Regions from separate parts of the Halomonas sp. BMC6 genome, predicted to be linked through region 1. Evidence: predicted binding sites of a transcription regulator. Region 1 holds the regulator's gene; each other region holds the start of a gene.
What was found. Region 1 encodes sigma-54, which starts transcription at its own class of promoters, with help from an activator protein. Its sites were predicted from a motif close to TGGCACNNNNNTTGCTNT; they were not measured.
Positions count from the first base shown of each region.

Region 1 (4,916 bases):
CGGCGAACGCGTCGAAATTCAGCGCAACGACTCAGGCGAGCTGTCACGCGCCATTGCCACGGGTGAGCGCGCCTACCTGCGCAATCAGCTCGAAGATCAAGAAACCCCCATGGAGGGCTGGGCGCGTCGTATCGTTTACCATGTCGCCGAACGCCGTGTCGAACTGATCGACCAAGCCGAACTGACACAGCAAGGCGACCGTTTCCAAGGGGGGCGTTTGGAGTACTTCATCGACCAGGAAGTGGTGCAAGCACGCTCCGACGTGAGCGGTAGCGACAACCAGCGCATTCGCATGACTCTTCAGCCCGAACAATAGGGAGCGGCCACGTGGCAGCATCAACCTCTGCAGATTCCGCACCTGTCAAAACGCTCTACGCCCATCACCTAGCGAAGAGCTACAAACGCCGTCGGGTCGTGAAAGATATCAACCTGGAAATCGCTCAGGGTAGCGTCGTCGGCCTGCTGGGGCCCAACGGGGCGGGTAAAACCACGTCGTTTTACATGATCGTTGGACTGGTCAAATCCGATGCCGGTAGCGTCGGTATCGACGACGTCGACCTGACCCATGCGCCCATGCACGAGCGCGCCATGGCCGGGATTGGCTACCTTCCCCAGGAAGCCTCCATTTTCCGCAAGCTCTCGGTGGCCGATAACATCATGGCGATTCTCGAGACGCGCAAAGCGCTGGACCGCAGCGCTCGGGAAGCACGCCTCGAGTCACTGCTCGAAGATTTCCATATTACCCACATTCGCGACAACCTGGGCATGAGCCTCTCAGGGGGCGAGCGCCGCCGAGTGGAGATCGCTCGCTCACTCGCTACCGAGCCCGCATTCATTCTGCTCGACGAGCCGTTTGCCGGGGTCGACCCTATTTCAGTGGGTGAAATCAAAACCATCATTCGCGCACTGAAAAAACGCCACATCGGCGTCTTGATCACTGACCATAACGTGCGCGAAACCCTGGATATTTGTGACATTGCCTACATCGTTGGCGACGGCCATATCATCGCCAGTGGAAACGCCCAGGAGATCCTCAATAACCAGAAGGTTCGTGATGTCTATCTAGGCGCAGACTTCCGCCTCTAAACTCTGGCCTGACCAAACTTTTCTTTTAGTGGCATGCTTATTGCACTTGCACAGAGTCATAACTCGCTCTAGGGTGGAGCTTTCTGATTAACGAGTGGTTCTCAGATGGTCATGAAAGCTTCTCTCCAATTGCGTATCGGCACACAGCTGACCATGACACCTCAGCTGCAGCAGGCCATTGCCCTGCTACAGCTCTCAACGCTGGACCTCCGTCAAGAAATTCAGCAAGCGCTGGACGCTAACCCCATGCTCGAACAAGAGGATGAGTTTGGCGAACAGGCTGTTAGCGAGCCTCAAGAGGCCGAGTGGTCGGACAGCATTCCCAACGAACTCTCCGTAGACAGCGACTGGTCGGACACCTACCAAGACATGGGCAGCTTGGGCGGTAGCAGCGAAGGACCCGACTTCGAGCGCCAAGCCGCAGGCCAAAGCCTTCATGGCCATCTGTTATGGCAATTGGCCATGACTGACTTCTCTCCCCGCGACTATGCCATTGCCGAAAGCCTGATCGATGCACTGGATGCCAACGGCTATCTCACTCAACCGCTCAACGACATCCGCGAAGGCCTCAAGGCGCAAGGCCACGACAGCCTGAGCCAGCGTGAAGTAGAAAACACCCTGTTGCGCTTACAACAGTTCGAGCCCACCGGCGTGTTTGCCCGCGACCTGCGCGAGTGCCTGATGCTTCAGCTGGCCGCGCTGCCTGAAGACACCCCGCTATTGATGCCCGCAAAACGCTTGGTGCGTCAGTTTCTCGAAGCCTTGGGCAAAGACGATTTACGGCTACTCAAGCGCCGCCTGAGCCTGGATGACGAGCAGTTGGACGACGTCATCCGTTTAATTCGCAGCCTTGACCCACGCCCAGGCAGCGCCTACGGCGTGACCGACGACAGCTATATTACGCCCGATTTGGTCGTGCGCCATGACAACGAGGGCTGGCACTTAGAGCTCAACCCGGAGGCGCTGCCGCGCCTGCGTATCCAGCCCGATTACGCCAGTTTGATCAAACGCGCCGACAAGAGCCAAGACAACCAGTTCTTGAAAGAGCACCTCCAAGAAGCTCGCTGGCTGATCAAAAGCCTTTCCAGCCGTAATGACACGCTTCTGCGAGTAGGTCGTGAAATCATCGCCCGCCAGATCGGCTTTCTAGAGCACGGCGAAGAGGCCATGAAACCGCTGATCCTGGCCGACATCGCCGAGGCCGTGGAGATGCACGAGTCCACGATCTCCCGTGTGACGACGCAGAAATTCATACATACGCCACGAGGCGTGTTCGAGTTGAAGTACTTCTTCTCGAGCCAAGTCAGCAGCCACGATGGCGGCGATAGCCACTCCAGCACCGCCATTCGTGCACGGATCAAAAAACTGATACAAGAGGAGCCGTCGGGTAAACCGCTCTCCGATAGTCGCCTGGTGACCCTCCTTGAGGAGGGAGGCATCAGCGTTGCCCGGCGTACGGTAGCGAAATATCGCGAGTCAATGGGTATTCCCTCGTCCAGTGAGCGCCGCCGTTTACGTTAGTTAAACGGTAGGGCATGACAAACTCGACGCAGGGGCTTTGCAATAGCGCAAAAAGGGTTACAATCGAAGTACAGCCCGATGGATAAGGAGCACGTCAATGCAAGTAAACATCACTGGTCATCACGTTGAACTGACTGACGCCTTGCGTGACTACGTTAACGAAAAGCTGGAACGCGTCGAACGCCACTACGACAACATCACCACGGTGCAAGTGACCTTATCTGTCGAGAAGGAACGCCAGCAGGCAGCCTGTACGCTGCATGCCGCCGGTGCCGACCTTCATGCCGAAGCCCTCGATAACGACATGTATGCCGCTATCGATGCGCTCGCAGACAAAATCGATCGTCAACTCGTTAAACACAAGGAAAAAGCACAAGCTCGCGCCCAGGGCGCAGGCGTGCGTTAACTCAATGACGTTGGAAACCATCCTCCCCCCGGAGCGCGTGCTCTACGACGTGCCCGGGGGCAGCAAAAAACGGGTGCTGGAGTTTTTCAGCACCTTCATCGCCCAAAACACACCCAGCCTCGATAGCCAAGAAGTGTTTAGCCGCCTGATTGGACGCGAGCGTCTCGGCAGCACGGGAATTGGCAACGGCGTTGCCATCCCCCACGCACGTAGCCCGCACTGTAGCTCGCCCATCGCCGGCTTTTTGAAACTTGCCGAGCCGGTCGATTTCGATGCCATCGATGGCGACCCCGTCGATCTAGTGTTCGTGTTGCTCGTACCCGAAGAGGCGGACGACACGCATCTCGCTCTGCTTGGGCAAGTCGCGACGATCATGAACGATGCGAATACCCGTCAACAGTTACGCAAAGCCAGCAGTCAAAAAGAGTTATTGACCCTAATGACGGCCAAGATACGCGAACAGGCCGCGTAAGATACTCACACGTCCATCACTGTTTATTTCCTACGCTCATACGCCAAGAGAGACGCTATGCAACTGGTGATCATTAGCGGCCGTTCGGGGTCCGGTAAATCTATCGCCTTACAAGCGCTGGAGGATCTTGGCTATTATGCGATCGATAACTTACCTGCCATGCTGCTGGGCTCGCTGATCGATGAGCTGCGCGCTCAAGGCGAACGCACCCGTATTGCCGTTAGCATCGATGCGCGCAACCTCCCCATCGCGCTGGAGCGTCTGCCAGCGCTGTTGGAAGAGCTACGCCAGCGAGACATTCGTTTTCAGGTGATCTATCTAACCACGGACGCACGCATTCTGCTGGAGCGCTACTCCGCCACTCGTCGTCGCCACCCCCTCACTCGCGACAGCGAAATGACGCTGGAAGAGGCGATCAACAAAGAGGAGGAGACGCTACATGAAATACGCGATCTCGCCGATTTATTGATCGATACGTCTCGGCTCTCCGTCCACGATTTGCGCCGCCGCATTACCGATCAAGTGGCCCACCAGCGCCAGCATCAGCTCACGCTCACCTTTGAGTCCTTCGGCTATAAACGCGGCGTTCCGCTGGATGCGGATTTGGTCTTCGACGTACGCTGTCTGCCCAACCCATACTGGGACCCTACCCTTCGGCAATATACTGGCCGCGATGCCAATATCGTCGCTTTCTTGAGCGGTTACCCGGTAGTGGAAGCCATGGCCAGCGATATTCAGGCTTGGTTGGAGAAGTGGTTACCGGCCTACCAAAACAGCCAACGTAGCTACATGACCGTAGCTATCGGCTGCACGGGCGGTCAGCACCGCTCCGTTTACATGGTGGAGCAGCTCGCCCAGCGGCTCGTTAAGCAGACCGGAGAAGTGCAGTTGAGGCATCGCGAACTGGGGCTGCAGTACACGCTGAGCGAAGAGCCCGTGGCGCCAAGCCCCACCACCGCGACCACCCGTACGCCCTAAGCCTTTTTATTCAAAGACCCACTCGGCAAAAAGGAACCAGAGTGCCCGAAAGAACGTTAACCCTTACCAACCAGCGCGGCCTCCATGCCCGCGCGGCCACCAAATTGGTTCAGTGTGGCCAGCAGTTTTCTGCCAGCATCCACGTATACAAGCAGCAGCAAAAAGCCGATGCCGCTAATATCATGTCGCTGCTGATGCTCGCGGCGCCCTGCGGCACCGAACTCACTGTAGCTGCGGAAGGGGAAGACGCCGAACAAGCGCTCGATGCCATCGAAGCGCTGTTCGACGCGCGGTTTGACGAAGACCAGTAACCGACTCCGCGTCAACGATTAGCTGCCAGCGACGGTCATCGCATCCACAAGCCAACTACCCGTGTGAATGCTGCCACGGGTATCCGTGTCATCGCCCACAGCGCTCAGTCCTGCAAACATCTTGTTCAGGTTACCGGCGATC
Region 1 is NZ_CAXNSH010000001.1:3,220,400-3,225,315, forward strand. Features, by position in the region: gene lptA (lipopolysaccharide transport periplasmic protein LptA) at 1-316, shown strand, start outside; gene lptB (LPS export ABC transporter ATP-binding protein) at 328-1,086, shown strand; gene AB6K10_RS15780 (RNA polymerase factor sigma-54) at 1,192-2,607, shown strand; gene raiA (ribosome-associated translation inhibitor RaiA) at 2,705-3,013, shown strand; gene ptsN (PTS IIA-like nitrogen regulatory protein PtsN) at 3,018-3,485, shown strand; gene rapZ (RNase adapter RapZ) at 3,543-4,463, shown strand; gene AB6K10_RS15800 (HPr family phosphocarrier protein) at 4,505-4,774, shown strand; gene pmbA (metalloprotease PmbA) at 4,793-4,916, opposite strand, start outside.

Region 2 (4,916 bases), 2.7 Mb from region 1:
GGCCATAGATGAACTGGGTCAAACGGGCGTTGATAAAGACCCAGCAGGCCCCTTCCCGTGAGCAGTCGTCGCGGGTGGTGCCGACCCAGTCGGCGTTAATGAACGCCCACTGCACGGTGGGTACCACCAGCAGATAGAGAATGTAGAGGCCAATCAACGTGAAGATCGTATTGATCGGGCCGTTGAACAAGTTGGTGCGCAGCCAAGCAATGGCGCCTACGGAGCTGCTGGGCGCCGGTCGCTGCTCGATCATGGTTTGATTATGAATCATGTGTGGCTCCTCGCCTCAGCCTAGCGTTCAACCAGCGCCACACGGGCGTTGAACCAGTTCATGAACATGGACACCAGCAGGCTGATCGTCAGGTAGACCGCCATGGTCATGGCAATGACCTCGATGGCTTGGCCTGTCTGGTTCAGCGTGGTCCCTGCAAACACCGATACGAGGTCCGGGTAGCCAATGGCCGTAGCCAGCGACGAGTTTTTGATCAGGTTCAAATATTGGCTGGTGAGCGGGGGAATGATGACCCGTAGCGCCTGAGGAATGACCACCAGTCGCAGCACTAGGTTACGCGGCAGGCTTAGGGCTTGAGCCGCTTCGGTTTGGCCATGAGAAATGGCCTGAATGCCGGAGCGCACGATCTCGGCAATGAACGACGCCGTGTAGATCGATAGCGCAAACCATAGCGCCAGGAACTCGGGAATCACCGTGATGCCGCCGCGGAAGTTAAAGCCGCGCAGCTCGGGCATTTCCCAGGTGATAGGCACGCCAGTGACGAACATGACCAAGAGCGGCAGGCCAAAAATCAACGCAAAGGAGATCCAGTACGCGGGAATGCGCTGCCCCGTGGCCTCCTGACGGCGCTTCGCCCAAATCACCAGCGCGATACTGGCCGCGATGGCGACCACGAAGGTGACAGGAATCAGCCCAAAGCCTGATTCGAACAGCGGCTCAGGCAGGTAAAGCCCGCGCACGTTAAGGAACACGGCTTCGCCAAACGCCAGGCTTTCCCTCGCGCTGGGGAGCGCCCGCAGCACGGCAAAGTACCAAAAGAAGATCTGCAGCAGCAGCGGGATATTACGAAACGTTTCGATATACGCCGCCGCCAGTTTGGCGATCAGCCAGTTGGGCGATAAACGGGCGATACCGACAATGAAGCCAATAAGGGTGGCGGCAATCACGCCTAGCCCGCCCACCAGCAGCGTATTCAATAGGCCAACGAAAAAGGTGCGGCCATAGGTGCTTTGGGAGGAGTAGTCGATCAGACTCTGTACGATCCCAAAGCCGGCGGTATTACTCAGGAAGCCAAAGCCTGTGGTGATACCCCGAGAGGAGAGGTTGTCTTGCACGTTGCCGACGATATAGAACAAAAAGGCGATGACAGCGGCGATGAGCAGACATTGGAAGATGAGCGCACGTTTGGCGCGGTCTCGCCAGAACGGTGGCTTTTGGCCAACGGGGCGAGCGTTAGGTCTTACGGACATGGGTGGCGTCTCCGCGATACGGAAGGTCAATCAAATGGCCCGCCAGGACCCAAAGGGGTGGCGGGCCGGGGTCAAGCGAGACGCTTAGCGAATCGGCGGTGCGTACTGGAAGCCGCCTTGGTTCCACAGGGCGTTGACACCGCGTTCGATTTCCAGCGGTGAACCCATACCTACGTTGCGCTCGAAGCTTTCACCGTAGTTACCCACTTGGCTCAGGATGTTGTAAGCCCAGTCGGCTTCGAGACCCATGCCTTCACCGTAGTTACCGTCCTGGCCGAGCAGACGCGCCACGTCCGGGTTCTCGGAGCTGAGCATCTCTTCAGCGTTTTCGCTGGTGACGCCGTACTCTTCACCGTTGATCATAGCGAACAGCGACCACTTCACGATGTTGAACCACAGATCGTCACCCTGACGCACGACCGGACCCAGCGGCTCTTTCGAGATGACATCCGGCAGAATCATGGCGCCCGCCGGGTCGTCGAGCTGAATACGCAGTGCCGCCAGCTGAGAAGTGTCAGATGTCAGAACGTCACAGCGGCCTGCCTGGAAGCCACCGACGGTTTGCTCAGAGGTATCGAAAACGATCGGGTCGAACTCCATGCCGTTGGCACGGAAGTAGTCCGCTAGGTTCAGCTCGGTGGTGGTACCGGATTGGATACAGATCGCTGCGCCATCCAGCTCGGCCGCGCTGGTAATACCGAGGTCGCGAGACACCATGAAGCCCTGGCCGTCGTAGAAGTTAACGCCGGTGAAGTTCAGGCCCAGGGTAGTGTCACGGGTGGTGGTCCAAGTGGTGTTACGAGAAAGAATATCCACTTCGCCAGACTGCAGCGCGGTGAAACGCTCGACGGCGTTCAACGAGATGTAGTTGACGGCATCCGCGTCGCCCAGTACTGCAGCGGCGACGGCGCGACAGACGTCAACGTCCAGGCCCTGCCAGTTGCCGTTATCGTCCGGGGCGGAAAAACCTGGTAAGCCGTCGCTCACGCCACACTGAACGGCACCACGCTCGCGGGTATCTTCCAGCGTATCGGCTTGGGCGGTGGCAACGCCCGCAAGAGTGATCGCGCCTGCAGAGGCCAGAAGTACCAGGTGTTTCTTATTGATCATGTTGTGTTCCCCTTCCTCGATTTTAGTGTCGTTATGCATGGTGATGCATCACTAAAAGCTAGCAAGGAAGGTGCCAAAAAAGATATGTCGGCAAATTCAGCGCTTTTCAACGTAAAATCAGCGAATTTAACGAAGGTCTTGGTGCAAAAAAGTGCGCCAGCGGCTACGCATTGCGCCTTTTTGGTGCGCAGCCGCTGGCGAGTGACCGAGCGCGCTAGCGAATGGGCGGCGCGTACTGAATCCCACCATCCTTCCACAGGGCATTCAGACCACGGGCAATGTTGAAATCAGAGTCCGCGCCCACGTTGCGGTCATAGATGTCCGCGTAGTTACCGACCTGTTTGACGATTTGGTAAGCCCAATCTGATTGTAGGCCCATGGCTTCGCCAAAGTCGCCATCTTGCCCAAGCAGGCGCATCACATCTGGATTGTCTGAGTTTAGTTGTTCATCCACATTAGCTTGGCTAACGCCCAGCTCTTCGGCGTTCAGCATGGCAAACAGCGACCACTTCACGATGTTGAACCACTGGTCATCCCCTTGGCGCACGGCGGGGCCTAGCGGCTCTTTGGAGATAATTTCGGGCAATACTACGGCCATATTGGGGTCGGCCAGTTGAATGCGCTGGGCATAGAGCTGCGAGGCATCCGAGCTCAATACGTCGCAGCGGCCGGCTTCGAAGCCCGCAATCGACTGCTCGGGTGAATCGAACACCACCGCATCGTAGGTCATGTCGTTGATACGGAAGTAGTCGGAAAGATTGAGTTCACTGGTAGTGCCTGACTGGGTGCATACCGCTGCCCCATCCAGCTCTTTGGCGCTCTGTACGCCGAGGTCGCTGGCCACCATAAACGCCTGGCCGTCGTAATAGCTGACACCAGTGAAGTTCATCCCCAGCGTGGTGTCGCGGCTAGAGGTCCAGGTAGTGGTGCGGGAGAGTACGTCCACCTCGCCAGACTGCAGCGCGGCAAAGCGCTCCACCGAGTCTAACGGCACGAAATTTACCTTGCTAGCATCGCCCAGCGCAGCGGCGGCAATAGCGCGACACACGTCGGTGTCCAGGCCGCGGTATTGGTCATTATCGTCTAACGATGAAAAGCCGGGCTGGGCCGCATTAACACCGCAGCGCACGCTGTCGCGCTCTTGAATGGCCTCAAGGGTATCGGCCATGGCCGTGGCAGGTACCCAGAGAGCGGGTGCTAATAGAGTGATTCCCAATCCTAACCAACGCGTGGTGTTCATTTGTTATTCCTTAACGTCGAGCGCAGCAACACTTGCGCATAAAAAAGGCCGGGCAGAGCCCGGCCTGATGCATAACGTCACCGCAAACTTATGCGAACGCTTTACGCATAAAGGGCGGCAGCGCCAGGGCACCCCGGTGGGCATCTACTGTGTAGTACTGTAGCGGCATTTCGTGGCTGGCGGCAGCCTCTTCACGGAAGCTTTCAACGTTGGTGCTTTTGCCTGCCAGCGTCACGCTCCACCAGCCGGAAGGGTACACCGGCTGGGGGAAGGGCAGGGTGGCCACGCTATCAAAGCCAGCTTCGCGCATGTCGTTACGCAGCTCGCGGATAATCGAGCCGCTGTGATACAGCGGTGACTCACTCTGCTGAACCATGACGCCGCCGCTTTTCAGAATGCGGTGGCAGCGCTTTAAGAAGTCGGTTTTGAACAAGCCTTCTGCAGGGCCTACCGGGTCAGTGGAGTCGATGATCAGCACGTCGATGCTCTCGTCGGCGGCGTCATCTACCCATTTCACGCCGTCAGCAAACAGCAGCTCGGCGCGGGGGTCGCCGTTGGCTTCCACCAGCGACGGGAAAAAGCGCTCGGAGGCTTTGGTCACTTCTTCATCGATGTCGATCTGAGTGACTTTTTCAACGCCCGGGTGGCGCAGCACTTCTTTCAGCGTGCCGCAGTCGCCGCCGCCAATGATCACCACCCGCTTGGGGTCTGGGTGGGTGAACAGCGCCGGGTGAGCAATCATCTCGTGGTAGAGGAAGTTGTCGCGATCGGTCAGCATCACGCAGCCATCCAGCACCATCAGGTTGCCGTAAGTTTCGGTGGCGTACACTTCCAGGTGCTGGTAAGGGCTCTGCACATCAAGCAGTTTTTCGGTGATTTTCAGCGAGAAAGCGCTGCCGTGGCTATCAAAGACTTCGGTAAACCACTGGTCGTCGCGTAAGTCGCTCATTGCTTGGCTCCTGGGCACTGGTCGTTCGTTTGGGTCGGAATGCCCTGATGGTACTGCGGGCTTAAGTCGTGCAGCGCCTCCATGAAGGCGGTGACGTGGTCGGGATTGGTGAACTGGCTGATGCCGTGGCCCAAG
Region 2 is NZ_CAXNSH010000001.1:529,475-534,390, reverse strand. Features, by position in the region: gene AB6K10_RS02440 (amino acid ABC transporter permease) at 1-271, opposite strand, end outside; gene AB6K10_RS02435 (amino acid ABC transporter permease) at 292-1,482, opposite strand; gene AB6K10_RS02430 (amino acid ABC transporter substrate-binding protein) at 1,567-2,592, opposite strand; gene AB6K10_RS02425 (amino acid ABC transporter substrate-binding protein) at 2,807-3,832, opposite strand; gene speE (polyamine aminopropyltransferase) at 3,921-4,781, opposite strand; gene hemE (uroporphyrinogen decarboxylase) at 4,778-4,916, opposite strand, start outside.
Region 2: AB6K10_RS02430 (amino acid ABC transporter substrate-binding protein) is a predicted target of sigma-54. The motif match lies at 2,651-2,668, and genes of this name have one in related genera.

Region 3 (4,916 bases), 270 kb from region 1:
CGCAGTACGCCGCCTGGCTCGGCCATCAGCGGGAAAATGTGGCCCGGCTGAACGATATCCGAGGGCTTGGCATTCGGAGCAACGGCGGCCTGCACCGTCCGAGCACGATCGGCAGCGGAAATACCGGTGGTGACCCCTTCGGTCGCCTCGATGGAGAGCGTGAACTTGGTACCAAAACCGGAGCCATTGTCCCGCACCATCAGCGGCAGGTTGAGCTGCTCGCAGCGCTCGCGGGTCATCGGCATACAAATTAGACCGCAGGCATACCGCGCCATGAAGTTGATATGCTCAGGCTTCACCATTTCGGCGGCCATGATGATATCACCTTCGTTCTCGCGATCCTCATCGTCCATGAGAATCACCATTTTGCCCTGGCGAATGTCATCTACCAGCTCAGCGATGGGGGATAAACCCTCTGAAGAGGAGTGCGCCATGGAATCTCCAAAAAATAGGCTCGCATCGTATGCGAATTCGGGCGTCAGGGTACCTTGCAATGACGGCTTGCGCTAGTCAGCCTGCGGGGTGGCAATGATCCACCAGTCGCTCCCAACGGTTCGCGATGCCGTCACCGTCAAACGTTTCTGATCGGCCATCTGGGTAATCCCCGGCAGAGCAAATAGCGGCCTGGCCTCGCCGCCCAATAGCGTGGGCGCGACAAAAAGCTGCAGCTCATCGATCAAATCCGCCTCTAGCAGTGCGCCCGCCAGCGTGGCACCCGTTTCCACCAACAGTTCGTTAACCTGCTCATTATCCGCTAGCCAGCGCAGCATGTCAGCCAGCGCAATACGCCCGTTTTCGGCAGGTACTACCTGAATCTCGGCCCCGGCTTCTGCCAGTTTACGCCGTTTCTCTTCGCTGTGTTGATCCGTCGTGATGATGAGCGTGCGCCCCGGCTCGCGCAGGCAGGCAGCCGCTAGTGGAAGACGAAGGCGCGAATCGAGGATCACCCGTAGCGGTTGGCGCTGGACGATGTCATCGGCGTTGTCCAGCGCTAACTGGTCGGCCCTGAGAGTGAGGCGGGAGTCATCCATGATCAGAGACTCCACGCCGCTCAGTATGGCGCTTGACCGGGCACGCAGACGCTGCACCTGCGTGCGCGCCTGGGGCCCGGTGATCCACTGCGACTCACCTGACCCCATCGCGGTACGACCATCCAGACTCATGGCCATTTTCAACCGCACGTAGGGGCGGCTGCGCTCCATCCGGGAGATGAACCCTGGGTTGAGCGCCTTGGCGTCGGTCTCGAGCAGCCCCACCTGCACCTGGATGCCCGCCGCCTCTAAATGGGCGATGCCACCCCCACTAACCCGAGGGTTCGGGTCCTGCATCGCCACGACGACACGGGCAACACCGGCATCGGCCAGTGCCACGGCGCAGGGGCCGGTCCGTCCGGTATGAGAGCAGGGCTCGAGCGTGACATAGGCGGTAGCGCCTCGAGCCTCGCTGCCCGCTGCCTGCAGCGCATGGATTTCTGCGTGGGGTTCTCCGGCACGCACATGGTACCCCTCCCCCACGATATGGCCCTCTTCGCTGTCCGCGAAGGACACGATCACGCACCCCACTCTCGGATTGGGGTCGGTGGTATACACCCCCCGCTTGGCCAATTGAATCGCGCGGGCCATATAGCGATGGTCGGCGGTGGAGAACTCACCCATCATGATGCTCCGTTCGATGAACCCTGTCCGGCCGACTCATCGGAGGGCTCCTGGGAGAGCCGGTCGATTTCAGCGCGGAATTCGTCGAGATCCTGAAACTTGCGGTATACCGAGGCAAAGCGAATGTAGGCGACTTGATCGAGACTACGAAGCGCTTTCATCACGGCCTCACCGATCTCGCGGGCGTTCACTTCACGGTCGCCGCGGGCGCGCAGCGTTTGCCGTATACGCTCGACCGAGGCCTCGATGGCTTCGGCGCTGACCGGACGCTTTTCCAGCGCGCGCAGCATGCCGTCGCGTAACTTCGCTTCATTGAAGCTTTCACGAGAGCCGTCGGATTTCACCACCCGCGGCATAATCAGCTCGGCGGTTTCGTAAGTCGTAAAGCGTTCATGGCAGTTGGCGCACTGGCGACGACGGCGCACCTGGTCACCCTCTGCCACCAGCCTGGAATCTGTCACTCTTGTATCGTTTGCACCACAAAAAGGGCAATGCATGGCAGTCAACCTATTATCAGTACGCACTAGAACCAGTGCGTGCAGCGTGTCAGCCTGGGCGAACGAGCAGCGTCAAGGCGTCGGCCCTAGCGCGCTTCGCCATTTTATAAACTGTTTTATCGCCAACGGGTCGGTGGCAGCGTCAGCCACGACCTGATGGCATAGCGGTGTTATACGACGCGTATCTCATCGTATTGTAACGATTTGGCACACAAGCTGCAGCGTTTGTCGAAGTTGATTGATAGGACGCCCGCTATGACCGCTTTCGAACAGACCGTTCACCGCTACCTCACCCATCTATATGGCCCGCGCGCCGGGGAGGTTCAGCGGCGAATAGGACAGCACCTTGCGCATTTTCGCGCGACGTCGACGACCGCCCCAACGACGAGCGAGACGCCTCACGATGCACCAACCTGGAGCGAACAAGATCAGTGGGTCATCTGTTACGGCGACTCCATTGTGGAAGAGGGAACGCCGCCGTTAGCGGTGCTGGATAACATTCTGCAGCGCTACCTGGGGAATGCCATCAGCGGGGTCCACGTGCTGCCCTTTTTCCCCTGGAGCAGTGACGACGGTTTTTCGGTGATTCATTACCGCGAGGTCAATAGCGAGCTGGGCGAGTGGGCGCATATTCAAAACTTGGCCAGCCACTATGATTTGATGGCCGATTTAGTGCTCAATCATGTCTCGCGGGAGTCGCTCTGGTTCGTCGATTACCTGACCGGCAGCCTGCCTGGTCGCGACTACTTTATTGAAGTCGATCCGGATACCGATGTTTCCCAGGTCACCCGACCACGCAGTAGCCCACTCCTAGTGCCGATCTCTACGCGCCGGGGGACGCGCCACGTGTGGGCGACTTTCTCGGAAGACCAAATAGATCTCAACTTCGAAAACCCGGATGTGTTGCTCGAGTTCGTGGGTATTTTGCTGTTCTACCTACAGCAAGGAGTGCGCATTATTCGCTTGGACGCGGTGGCATTTTTGTGGAAGCGCCTGGGCACCTCCTGCATTCACCTGCCCGAAACCCATACGGTGGTGCGCTTACTTCGCGCCATCGTGGATGAAATAGCCCCCGGTACGCTGCTGATCACCGAAACCAACGTGCCCCATGCCGAAAACATCAGCTACTTTGGCTTGGAGCGATTAGCGGAAGGCGCGCCCGATGAAGCCCACATGGTGTACCAGTTCGCCCTGCCCCCGCTGCTACTGCACACCTTGACTCGCGGCGAAGCGACGACGCTGCAAACGTGGCTGAACAGCCTGCCAGTACTACCGAAGCAGTGCACCTACCTAAATTTCACCGCCAGCCACGACGGTATCGGCGTACGACCGCTAGAAGGCCTGCTGCCCGACCATGAGCGCGACGCGCTGCTGGAGCTGATGCACCGCTTTGGTGGGTTTGTCAGTATGCGCAGCAACCCTGACGGTAGCGACACGCCCTACGAGATCAACATTACCTGGTTTGAAGCCATGCGCGGCACCCGCCGCGGGCCAGACCCGTGGCAAATTGCGCGCTTTTTATGCAGCCAGGCGATCATGCTGAGCCTGCAAGGGATACCCGCGCTCTATATCCATACGCTCACCGGCACGCTGAACGATGTCGAAGGCGTGGAACGCAGCGGCCGCTTACGCTCGATCAACCGTCGCCGCTGGCAGCTCGATAAGCTAGCTCTGCTATTAGAGAGCCCTTCCACCCCGACCCACGACGTGTTCCACGCCCTGCATCGGCTGCTAACACAGCGCCGTCAAGAGTCCTGCTTTCACCCCAACGCACCGCAGCGCGTCATAGAAACGCCCCCTGAACTGCTGGCGATCGAGCGCGGCCCGCTCGCCAGCGGCCGACGCCTACTCGCCCTGTACAACGTCACCGATGGCAAGGTTGACCTCGCCCACGCAGGCGATGCTCTGAACCAAGCGCTCACTCAGCACCACTGGCAGCCGCTAGACACGCTGACCGCTCACCACGAGGAAACACTGCCGCCCTATGCCGTCCGCTGGCTGGTGGCCGATGCGTAAGACTTGCGACAAAACGCCTCAGCCGTGCGCGAACGTCGTTCTGACCTCGTCATCACCTGCGATACTGGTAGTCGATCACCTGACGGGGCATAGTGCCCCGTTTCGTTTTGCAAAAAGGATGATGCAATGTCATGCGTTTCGTTAAAGCGTTTCTGTCGTTTCAGCCTACTGGCCGCCGTAACCTGTGGCACCGTCACCAGCCACGCCGATGAGCTACCCGCCCCCGTGCAGGCGCTCGCCAACCAAGGATTGACGGTTCATGGCGAATTTGAAGCGCCGGGTGGAATGCGCGGCTTTGGGGCCAGCGTACAAGGCCAGGATATAGCGATTTATCTCACGCCTGATGGAGAACATGCGATCATTGGTACGCTGGTCGACAGCGAAGGCAGCGACCTGACTGAGGCTCAGCTCGATGAGCACGTACGTGCGCCACTGGAAGCCGATACCTGGGCACTGCTCGAAGAGAGCCACTGGATTCAAGATGGCGACCCAGACGCCCCACGCGTCATCTATACCTTCACCGACGCCAACTGCCCTTACTGCCGTCAGCTGTGGCAACAAACGCGCCCCTGGGTAGAGGCGGGTGAGGTCCAGTTTCGCCATATCATGGTCGGCATTCTCGCCCCCAATAGCCCTGCGTTAGCCGCTACGCTACTCGGTGCAGACGACCCTTCCGCCGCCTTGCACCGCCACAGTGAAGGCGATGAGTTCGCCCCCAGCGCGCAGCCAAGGGATATCGAAGAGCAGG
Region 3 is NZ_CAXNSH010000001.1:3,490,046-3,494,961, forward strand. Features, by position in the region: gene ribBA (bifunctional 3,4-dihydroxy-2-butanone-4-phosphate synthase/GTP cyclohydrolase II) at 1-434, opposite strand, end outside; gene ribD (bifunctional diaminohydroxyphosphoribosylaminopyrimidine deaminase/5-amino-6-(5-phosphoribosylamino)uracil reductase RibD) at 507-1,655, opposite strand; gene nrdR (transcriptional regulator NrdR) at 1,655-2,152, opposite strand; gene AB6K10_RS16890 (sugar phosphorylase) at 2,408-4,168, shown strand; gene dsbG (thiol:disulfide interchange protein DsbG) at 4,295-4,916, shown strand, end outside.
Region 3: AB6K10_RS16890 (sugar phosphorylase) is a predicted target of sigma-54. The motif match lies at 2,358-2,375, and genes of this name have one in related genera.